DNA from 2 places in the Paenibacillus sp. JZ16 genome. Region 2 is predicted to be linked to the other one. Evidence: riboswitches for the same ligand, from Rfam matches in the RefSeq annotation. Region 2 holds a riboswitch; the other holds the start of a gene.

Region 1 (4,752 bases), 1.4 Mb from region 2:
GCCGACGCCAAGTGGGATGTAATAAAGATGATTCTCTTCCTCTTCGTGGACCGTCAGCGGCTGGGGCGCGCTCAGGCGCTGCATTTCGCGTGCATAGAATTCCATGAAATCGATCGCCTCGGCCGTATCCGCGTCGGCTTCGGCGCGCGTCTTGCCGGCTTCGAGAGTCATGAGCGCAGAGAACTCGAGCTTGCGCCGCCGCATGATCGCCGCAGCTTTGAACAGATAGCGTGCCCGTTCGCTCGGCTTGGTGTGCTTCCACGTCTCAAAGGTACGCGCTGCCGTCTGAATGGCTTGTTCGGCAAGCTCGGTATCCGCCTGGGACACGACGCCGATGACTTGGCGTTTGCGCGCCGGATTGACCGAATTTGCGGTGCGCTCCGTATGGATTTTGGCACCGCCGATGACCAGCGGGTACGATTGGCCAAGCTCGGCTTCGACCCCGGATAACGCCGCGTCGTATAACTTGTTGTTCCATTCGTTGTTGAAGTCCATAAATGGTTCGTTCCGAAAAGATGCTCGCATGGGGAGGCCCCTCCTTAACATGATATGAATCGAAGCTTCTGGCCAATGGTCCAGCTGCGAATGCGTCATGGTGGCATGGTTAGGAACTCCTGGTGAAAACCTCTATGTAAGATATGTATGTCTTCCTGCATGCCGTCATGATTTTTGCATATGAGTTAGATAGAGTGCATTTTTGGTTTACCTTGCAGAGGGGGCGCGCGCATGGACGGAACCGAGCTTTACCGCAAAGTGATCCTGACGGTGTCCAGCAATAAACTCGTGAAATGGTTGTCGATCAAGTACGGCCGGAAATTGGCGGGCCGATTCATTGCCGGCGATACCTTGGATGAGGCGCTGGATGAAATCGAGAGGCTGAACGCGAAGGGCATTCTTGTCACGCTGGACCATCTGGGGGAGGGCATCCGGACGCTGGACGAAGCAGCCGGGTATCGGGAGGAATATTTGAAGCTGGTGGAAGGGATCGCGAGGCGTGGAGTGCAGTCGAACGTATCGCTGAAACCGACGCAGATGGGCATGGCGCTGGATCTGGAGAAGGCGTACGAGAACATCAAAATGGTGGTGAAAAAGGCGAAAGAGCACCGCAATTTCGTTCGTCTGGATATGGAGGATTCGCCGTACACCCAGGCGACGATTGATATGACGCTGCGGCTCCATAAGGAGGGGCTGACCAACGTGGGGACCGTAATGCAAGCCTACTTGTTCCGTACGGAGGAGGACGTCAAGAATTTGATGCATGCCGGCGTAAATCTGCGGTTGGTCAAGGGGGCGTACAAAGAGCCGGGAACCATCGCCTTTCAGCAGAAGCGGGAGGTCATTGACAACTATAAGAAGTTGATCAAAATGCATTTTGATCAGGGAGCCTACGTCGCGATTGCTTCGCACGACGACAACATCATCGACTGGGTGAAGGTGTTTGCCGAGCAGAGCCGCATAGACAAACAGGACTATGAATTTCAGATGCTGTACGGACTGAGGATGAACGATCAGGCTGCCCTGGCACAGGACGGCTACCGTATCAGGTGTTATATGCCCTACGGAACGATGTGGTACCCGTATTTCACCCGGCGGCTGGCAGAGAAGCCGGCCAACCTGATGATGGTGCTCAAGAATATGTTCAAGTGAGCGGGGGGAAAACAACCAATTGCAATGGAGAGAGAACGGTAGCTCTTTCTAGCAGCTGTCCTAGAAGGAATAATATGCCTCCGAGCAGTCCATCAGGAAGGAACGCTCCAGCGGCAGGCTGCCTAACCGCATACGGGTGATGTGCTGTTGCAGATTGGCCTCCAGATCGGCGAGGGCCGATACGGCGAGCTGCATTCGTGCGGATCCCCACTGCTGCTGCTTCTGGGCATAGCGAATGGCCTCGGTCACGGGCATACCTCTCAGCCTCGTAAAGACGGATGCCCAGCGGATCAGATCCGCGAATTCTCTTGTGCTTGGCAGGGCATATTCGGCATACCCGGCCGCCTTTGCAGCTGATTTTGAACAACCCGCAGTTCCAATCTCGGTCGCTCCAGGGGATAAAGCGTTCAGCCGAGCCCCGGTCGAAACGAAATATCTCCATGCAGCGGATGAGCTCTGCATTTAATGCAGGCGATGCGGTTTTGATGACGGGGGCCAGTGCGGCCTCGATGAGTTTCGTCATGATCTGCGCTCCTTTTTAGGAATGTTATATGCACGGCAAAAAGGCCTGGTGAGCAGAGTAACCCCCGCTCTCCAGGCCTATTTATCGTTAGTGGCCCTGCTACAGTGGCCGCTTCGCTTAAGGCTCGGGAGCTCAGCGTAAACGAGTGTTTCGAATGATGGATGAATCATACGCCGGAGGAATCTAAAAGTAAATGGCCATATTGGACGGATACATTCCGAAAATCGATGAAAACCGTAAAAGAAAACGCGTACATTCGGTTGTGTCATCTATTATCATGGCAAAATCTCGGTATCTCGATAGATTGCGATAAATACAAGAAAACAAGAGAAATACATAGTATAGATCAGGATTCGAGAGATAACGGAGCGAAACCGGATAGATCCTGTTCGACATAACGCCCCACGTGTTTCTGCTCACATTTACTTCCTGTAAGGCCGGACGTATGATACGAACTATGAATTGACGGACATCGGCAGCAGGCATACGGGCAGCCGTTCCATGAAGACCTAAAGGCTGTGTGAGAGCTGCCGGGCTCTTTATGGATCGAATCTCGGGCGAGGGCACCATGGGCCTTCGCTGGAAATGCAGGATGATGCGACTCTCACCGCTCGAACCTGATGCTGTGCGGTTTTGCCGGGCCTGAATGTTAGTCAATCGCTAATAGAATAACATGCTACTCGTTTTTAATTTTCGCTGAGTCCTTGAATGGAAAAGGAACGGGGGAACCAGTCGGGAGATGAACTTGATCTCTCAGGGGTGAATCCCATGGACAAGATAACGGTCTATGGGTAGGGCGACTCTCACGCCCGAATCCGTCAGCTAACCTCGTAAGCGTATCGAGAGAGGCAACGATTGTCGTGGACTTGGGCCACGGTGTATTTCACCGTGTTCTGATGAAGAAGCCTGCGGGAAGAGTTCTTCTCTTTCCCCAGGCTTCTTTGTTGTTGTCTTCTCTTTCTGAACTTTTTAGGAGGAGAAATAAAGATGGAGAAACCGCAGGAGTTTATCCTGGTATCCGCGCCGAACAAGGCCGGGGAAGAATTTATCCGCCAGTTGATCTATATGGACATTTCGTTTGCGGCCATAGCCAACAACCGGGTTGAGCAGGAGAGGCTGCGGGAACTAGGCTGCACCAACATGATTGTTATCGATACAAGGGATGAACAAACCTGGATCATTCCCGAGTTTCCCGTCAGCAAGGTGTATTTGTTCGAGAGCAGCTTGAACCTGTGCTGCCGCTATTTACGGATCTGCCGGACATGGACGACGGAGTCGATTTATGTGATTACCCATTCCAGCAATCCGCGATTGATATATAAGGGACTGGGGGCCGATGTGGTGCTTCATACGAACCATCATCAGGTATCCTTCCTGATTTCATCCATTGTCAGCTAAGCGTCTTGGCTGATGTGACCATGAGGTTTTAGGAGGTTATATTCATGCAGGATTTATATATGGTGCTTATCTTGGGAGGAACCTACGGACTGCTCATGCTGTTTATGTCCTGGTGCGGACGCGTGGTTTCGGAACCGGAGGTGGATTAGTTGTGATGATCATTTTAATATGCACGCTCTTTATTTTTCTATATTTGATTTACGCGCTGATTCATCCTGAAAAATTCTAGGGAAACAGCTGAAGGAGGAAGACATTCGTCATGGGCATTTTACAAATTGCCATCGTTATACTCGTTCTGGTGCTGCTGGTAAAGCCGCTCGGAACTTATCTATATCAGGTGTTTCGCAATGAGGGGAATGGAACGGATAAATGGTTCTCCTGGTTGGAGAAACCGATCTTCGCACTGATTGGGTTGAAAGAACGCAAGGGAATGACATGGAAAGGGTATGCCGTCAGCTTTGTGATAACGAATATCGTGCTCGTGTCGGCGGGGTATTTGATTCTGCGGATACAGAGAGTATTGCCCTTCAACCCGAACGGTATCGACAATATGGAATCGACCTTGTCGTTCAATACGATCATCAGCTTTATGACGAATACGAATCTCCAGCATTACAGCGGGGAGTCGGGATTATCCTATATGGCCCAGATGGCCGTCATTACGATGATGATGTTCGCGTCCGCGGCGACCGGGCTATGCGTGGCGATTGCGTTTATCCGGGCGGTGACCAGCAAGGGTACAACCGTCGGCAACTTTTTTGAAGATTTCGTCAAAGCCCACACCCGGGTGTTTATCCCGGCCGCATTTATCATTGCGATGGTACTGGTTGCGCTGCAGGTGCCGCAGACTTTGCAGCCTACGCTCAGCGTCACGACGCTTCAAGGAAGCGAGCAGCAAATAGCGGTGGGACCGGTGGCTGCGCTGGAATCGATCAAGCATCTGGGCACCAATGGGGGCGGGTTTATGGGGGTCAACTCGGCGCATCCGTTCGAGAACCCGTCCCCGCTGACCAATGTGATCGAGATCCTGTGCATGTGGAGCCTCGGGGCGGCGCTTCCTTACACATTTGGTTTGTTCGCGAAGAGCCGTAAGCAGGGCTGGATTATTTTCTCGGTAATGATGACCTTGTTTATCGGATTCCTGTCCTTGAACTATGCGGCTGAAACGAACGGCAATCCGGCGC
Region 2 (4,752 bases):
TGACAAGTGTTGCGCCAGCTGCGGTTGCCGAGAATACCATTAACAGGCGTGTATTGGCCGGCACCGGAATAGCCAGGCCTTCTACGAAGCCGTTGCTTACCGTACCGAGAGCGAGAACGCCCGTAAGAGGCGGAGCCAGCGTAACAAGAGCGCCTGGTACCGGTGCGAAAATGTTGCTTGTAGCCGGCGCACTGTACAGTTGTGCTGTAATTGTAACCGTAGTTCCCAGCAGGGAAAGCGCCACAGTAGTGCTAAAGGTAGCGGAGATGCCAGTGATGGTACCGGCTCGTGGCGTGTTAAACGCCATGTTAAGCAGAGTTCCAGCGGCTCCAGTGAGGTCAATCGTACCGCCAGCCAGCGTAAACGTATTGGCCGAGTTACCAAATCCTACGAGACCAACGGATCCGACTAATCCGCCTAAAACGGTGGTCAGAGCAAGCGGTATGCCGGATGCGAATGGGATGATGGCTCCTCCGGCGGCTGCTCCTGTAGCCCCTGTTGCCCCAGTAGCTCCAGTAGGTCCCGCAGGTCCGACAGGTCCGACAGGCCCGACAGGTCCAGCAGGTCCGGCAGGTCCAGCAGGTCCTGCAATACCAGTTGTCGGTCCGGCAGGTCCCACAGGCCCGATAGGTCCGACCGGTCCAACCGGTCCGATAGGACCCTGAGGACCTACAGGTCCACGGATAGCTCTTGGGCATCGACGCTTTTTAATGCCACCGCCGTGGCCTTTATGATCACCATGACCATGAGACGGGCAATGCTTTTTCTTCGCATGAATGACTTTTTTCTCTATTTTTTTAAGAGCACACAATTTTCTCTTTCTAGAAGAACGTTCCAAATGAAGCACCTCCTTTAGATTTGTTCTATACTACGCAAATACTCTCGGTACGGCATGGGTTAATAGCGCATAAATGATAGATAAACACCTATAATTTCCAGAATGTACGCTAGCCCCGGAGGCATTCATCTATTGACGAATAGCAAAACTATAGGATGAATTTCGGATTTCCCTACGATATTCATAGGCTCGGTACGCAGCGGTTCAAAAAAAAATTTGCGCCGTATTTACGCCGTAAATGTGTGGGGAAAGCTTTCACAATCCGAATGTAATTCATGGCATAAACGATCCACCACATGAATGAGTAAGGGAGGCATGGCAAATGCCTGCTATATAGCGAAAAATGAGACTGGAATAAAATTACTGCATCGTTGGGGGAGAGGCTTGAATGAGGCATTTTTCATGCTTGTCATAGGCCCTGGAAGAGCGGAACTTCCGCCTCTGAATTTCCAGAAAAAGCGGTTAAAGGGGTTTGACTTTTCCTGAAGTTCCCTTTATCATGGACACACGCTTAGTTTCCGGCATACATTTTCCGGAAAGCGGGGGAACCAGTTTCATCAGGGGCGAGTCACTTGGAATCACGAGTGTAGGGTACCATCTTACCCGAGTCCGTCAGCTAACCTCGTCAGCAGTGGATGGGTCTTGCATACATAATGGATGTTCATAACAAAGGCCCTTAATTCTCTTTAGGGGCCTTTTCTCTATTTTTTGACCCCCTGCTGGCGGAGCTATGTCTAGATCCCCTGTTTGGTGGTCTTTTTGTATTCTGCTAAAGAGGAGGGGCAAGGCCTGCAAATGTTTAACCAAAACCAATTAAATCGGTCAGATGGCATTGGGTTTAAGCGTGGAAGGAGATGGATGAATCATCTTCCCTGAAGGTCCGACCCATGCAAGGTATCTGAATACGCTTAAATCCCAGTTAACATATGGGTTAACATGGATAATTTCAACATGCCATTTTTAAGAATACCAAAGTCATAATGAAAGGTTGTGGGAAGTTTTGAAGAGAGTGGTTGTACTGATGTTGTCATTGATTATGGGGGTGTCGCTTGCGGCTTGCGGCGACAAAGGGAGTACATTGGAGCAAGCCATTGAGCAGGGGTATATCACCGTGGGATTTGCGAATGAGAAGCCTTATGCCTATAAAGAGGCCAACGGGGAGCTGACAGGAGAAGCGGTTGAGATTGCGAGGGTTATTTTGGAGCGGCTTGGCATCAAGGAAATGAGGGGAGAGCTTACGGAATTCGGATCGCTGGTTGCCGGACTGCAGGCCGAGCGGTTTGATCTAATTACCGCAGGCATGTTCATTAATCCGGATCGCTGCTCTGCCGTATTGTTTGCTAATCCGGAGTACAGCATCGGGGAAGCCATTGCGGTGAAGCAAGGGAATCCGCTGGGACTCGGAAGTTATGAGGATATTGCCAATCATGACCAAGCTAAGGTCGCCGTTATGACCGGTGCGGTCGAAATCGGCTATATGGAAAAGTCCGGCATTCCTACGGACCGGATTGTGCAGGTCCCCGATCAAGCCTCGGCCATTAGCGCCCTTCAGGCAGACCGGGTGCATGCAATTACCATGACGGGGCCGTCCCTGCAGGCGATGCTGGATTCGGCCAGCGACGACAGCATCGAACGCGTGGCTGATTTCGAGCAGCCGGTCATCGACGGCGAAAGCGTTCGCGGTTATGGAGCTACGGCTTTCCGCCAAGCGGATACCGAGTTCCAGGAGGCTTATAATGCGGAGCTTCAAAAAATGAAGGAGTCGGGCGAGCTGCTGGAAATTTTGCAGAAGTTCGGGTTCACAGAAGAAGAGCTCCCGGGCGAGATGACGGCCGCTGCCCTTTGCGGGGAATAGCATGCCGAATTCGTGGATTGATTTTCTCCCTACGCTGTTGAAAGGGGCGGAGATCACGATTGTAGTTGCTTTCTTTTCAGCCATTCTTGCGGTCGTGATGTCCTTTGCAGCCGGGTTATGCCGACTGTCGAAGCTGTGGATCATTCGCACGTTGACAGCCGTGTACGTGGAAGTCTTTCGGGGGACCTCCTTGCTGGTGCAGCTGTTCTGGTTGTATTTCGCCCTTCCGTTCATCGGCGTCGAGCTTCCGAAAATGCTGGCTGCGATCCTCGCGATCGGGTTGAACTTCGGCGCATACGGCTCGGAAATCGTTCGCAGCGCCGTGTTGGCCGTTCCGAAAGGACAATGGGAAGCCGCTGTAGCGCTTAATCTGAGGCCTTGGCAAAGACTGTGGAATGTCATATTGCCTCAAGCGTCCCTGCGAATGCTTCCCCCTTTCGGGAATCAGCTTGTGGAGCTCATCAAATCCACCTCACTGGTTTATTTCATCACGATGGCGGATTTAACGTATCAGGCGATGGTGCTCCGCAATAATTACATCTCCTGGACGACCGAGATTCTGGTGCTGCTGCTCCTCATGTATTTTGTCATTGCTACGCTCGTTTCGCTGGCAGTTCGACTGCTGGAGCGTAAATGGACAGCGGGGAGGTTATAGTCATGTGGGATTGGAACTATGTATGGGATATCCTGCCCCAGCTCTTGAGTGCATTAAAAATGACGGTATGGGTGACGATCTGCGCTTTCGCGGTGGCATTGATCATCGGATTGCTGCTTGCTTTTGCAGCGCGGAGTCGGTTTAAGGTGCTGTCACTAATAACCAAAGGAATGATCGAATTCATTCGCAATACACCGCTGCTGGTGCAGGTCTTCTTCCTGTATTACAGCCTGCCGCTTCTTACCGGAATCTCCATTCCGGCCTTCTATGCCGGGGTGATCGGTCTCGGGCTGCATTACAGCACATATCTGTCCGAGGTGTACCGATCCGGAATCGAGGGAGTGCCGAAGGGACAATGGGAGGCTGCCACAGCACTGAATTACACGAAAGCCCAAACCTGGCGAAGTATTATCCTGCCGCAAGCGGTGCCGCCGATCATTCCGGTACTCGGTAATTATTTGATTGTTATGTTTAAAGAGACGCCGATTCTATGCGCCATAACGCTTGTGGAGATGATGCTGACGGCCAAAAATATCGTGTCGCAGTCGTTCCGTGCATTTGAACCGTATACGATGGTCGGGATTCTGTTCCTGATCATCAGTTATATCGCCTCATTGCTTGTGCAAAGGCTGGAAAAACGCATGAATCTACAGCGTGGAAAATAAAAGGAGGGAATCAATTGAATGCCGTTGTGATCGATGAGCAGGCGGAAGCGTCGAAGGTGCCGCAGCAGGAGGGAAATCCCGTTACCGCTACGGGTACAAAGCCGATTGTGAAATATACCGGCGTGACCAAGTCGTTTGGTGATCTACAGGTGCTTAAAGGCATCGATCTGGAGATGCAACCTGGAGAAAAGGTGGCTGTGATCGGTCCGAGCGGATCAGGCAAAACAACGATGGGCCGGATGCTGATGACGCTGGAAGAACCCACCGAGGGAACCATCGAGGTTGATGGTGAGCTGCTCTGGCATATGGAAGAGAAGGGCAAGCTGGTTCGGGCCAATGAAAAGCATTTGCACCGGATGCGCTGCAATGTCGGCATGGTCTTTCAGCATTTCAATCTGTTCCCGCACATGAACGTGCTTCGGAATGTGACGGAGGCCCCGCGCAAAGTGCTGGGTTTATCCAAGGAGGAGGCGGAGGAGCGGGCCGTCTCCATGCTCAGTAAGGTCGGTTTGGCCGACAAATTGAAGATGTACCCGTCCAATCTGTCCGGGGGCCAGAAGCAGCGGGTTGCCATCGCCAGAGCGCTGGTCATGCGGCCAAAGGTTATGGTGTTTGACGAGGTGACCTCGGCGCTTGATCCCGAGCTGGTCGGCGAAGTGCTGGAGGTCATCCGGGAAATCGCGGAGGAAGGCGAAATGGCCATGATGCTGATTACGCATGAGATGGATTTTGCGAAGGA

The links. Region 2 has a riboswitch for cyclic di-AMP ahead of ehuB (ectoine/hydroxyectoine ABC transporter substrate-binding protein EhuB). Riboswitches for the same ligand answer to the same signal wherever they lie in the genome.
Region 1: linked by a shared signal. The riboswitch ahead of BJP58_RS22225 (hypothetical protein) and the one ahead of ehuB (ectoine/hydroxyectoine ABC transporter substrate-binding protein EhuB) in region 2 are both predicted to bind cyclic di-AMP.

The regions. Positions count from the first base shown of each region.
Region 1 covers NZ_CP017659.1:4,926,791-4,931,542, forward strand. Annotated here, with positions in the region: gene pruA (L-glutamate gamma-semialdehyde dehydrogenase) at 1-525, opposite strand, end outside; gene BJP58_RS22215 (proline dehydrogenase family protein) at 727-1,647, shown strand; gene BJP58_RS22220 (hypothetical protein) at 1,708-2,109, opposite strand; cyclic di-AMP (ydaO/yuaA leader) riboswitch at 2,855-3,023, shown strand; gene BJP58_RS22225 (hypothetical protein) at 3,158-3,568, shown strand; gene BJP58_RS34275 (potassium-transporting ATPase subunit F) at 3,723-3,797, shown strand; gene kdpA (potassium-transporting ATPase subunit KdpA) at 3,828-4,752, shown strand, end outside.
Region 2 covers NZ_CP017659.1:3,521,531-3,526,282, reverse strand. Annotated here, with positions in the region: gene BJP58_RS33640 (exosporium glycoprotein BclB-related protein) at 1-619, opposite strand, end outside; cyclic di-AMP (ydaO/yuaA leader) riboswitch at 1,337-1,482, shown strand; gene ehuB (ectoine/hydroxyectoine ABC transporter substrate-binding protein EhuB) at 1,860-2,693, shown strand; gene ehuC (ectoine/hydroxyectoine ABC transporter permease subunit EhuC) at 2,695-3,348, shown strand; gene ehuD (ectoine/hydroxyectoine ABC transporter permease subunit EhuD) at 3,351-4,013, shown strand; gene ehuA (ectoine/hydroxyectoine ABC transporter ATP-binding protein EhuA) at 4,028-4,752, shown strand, end outside.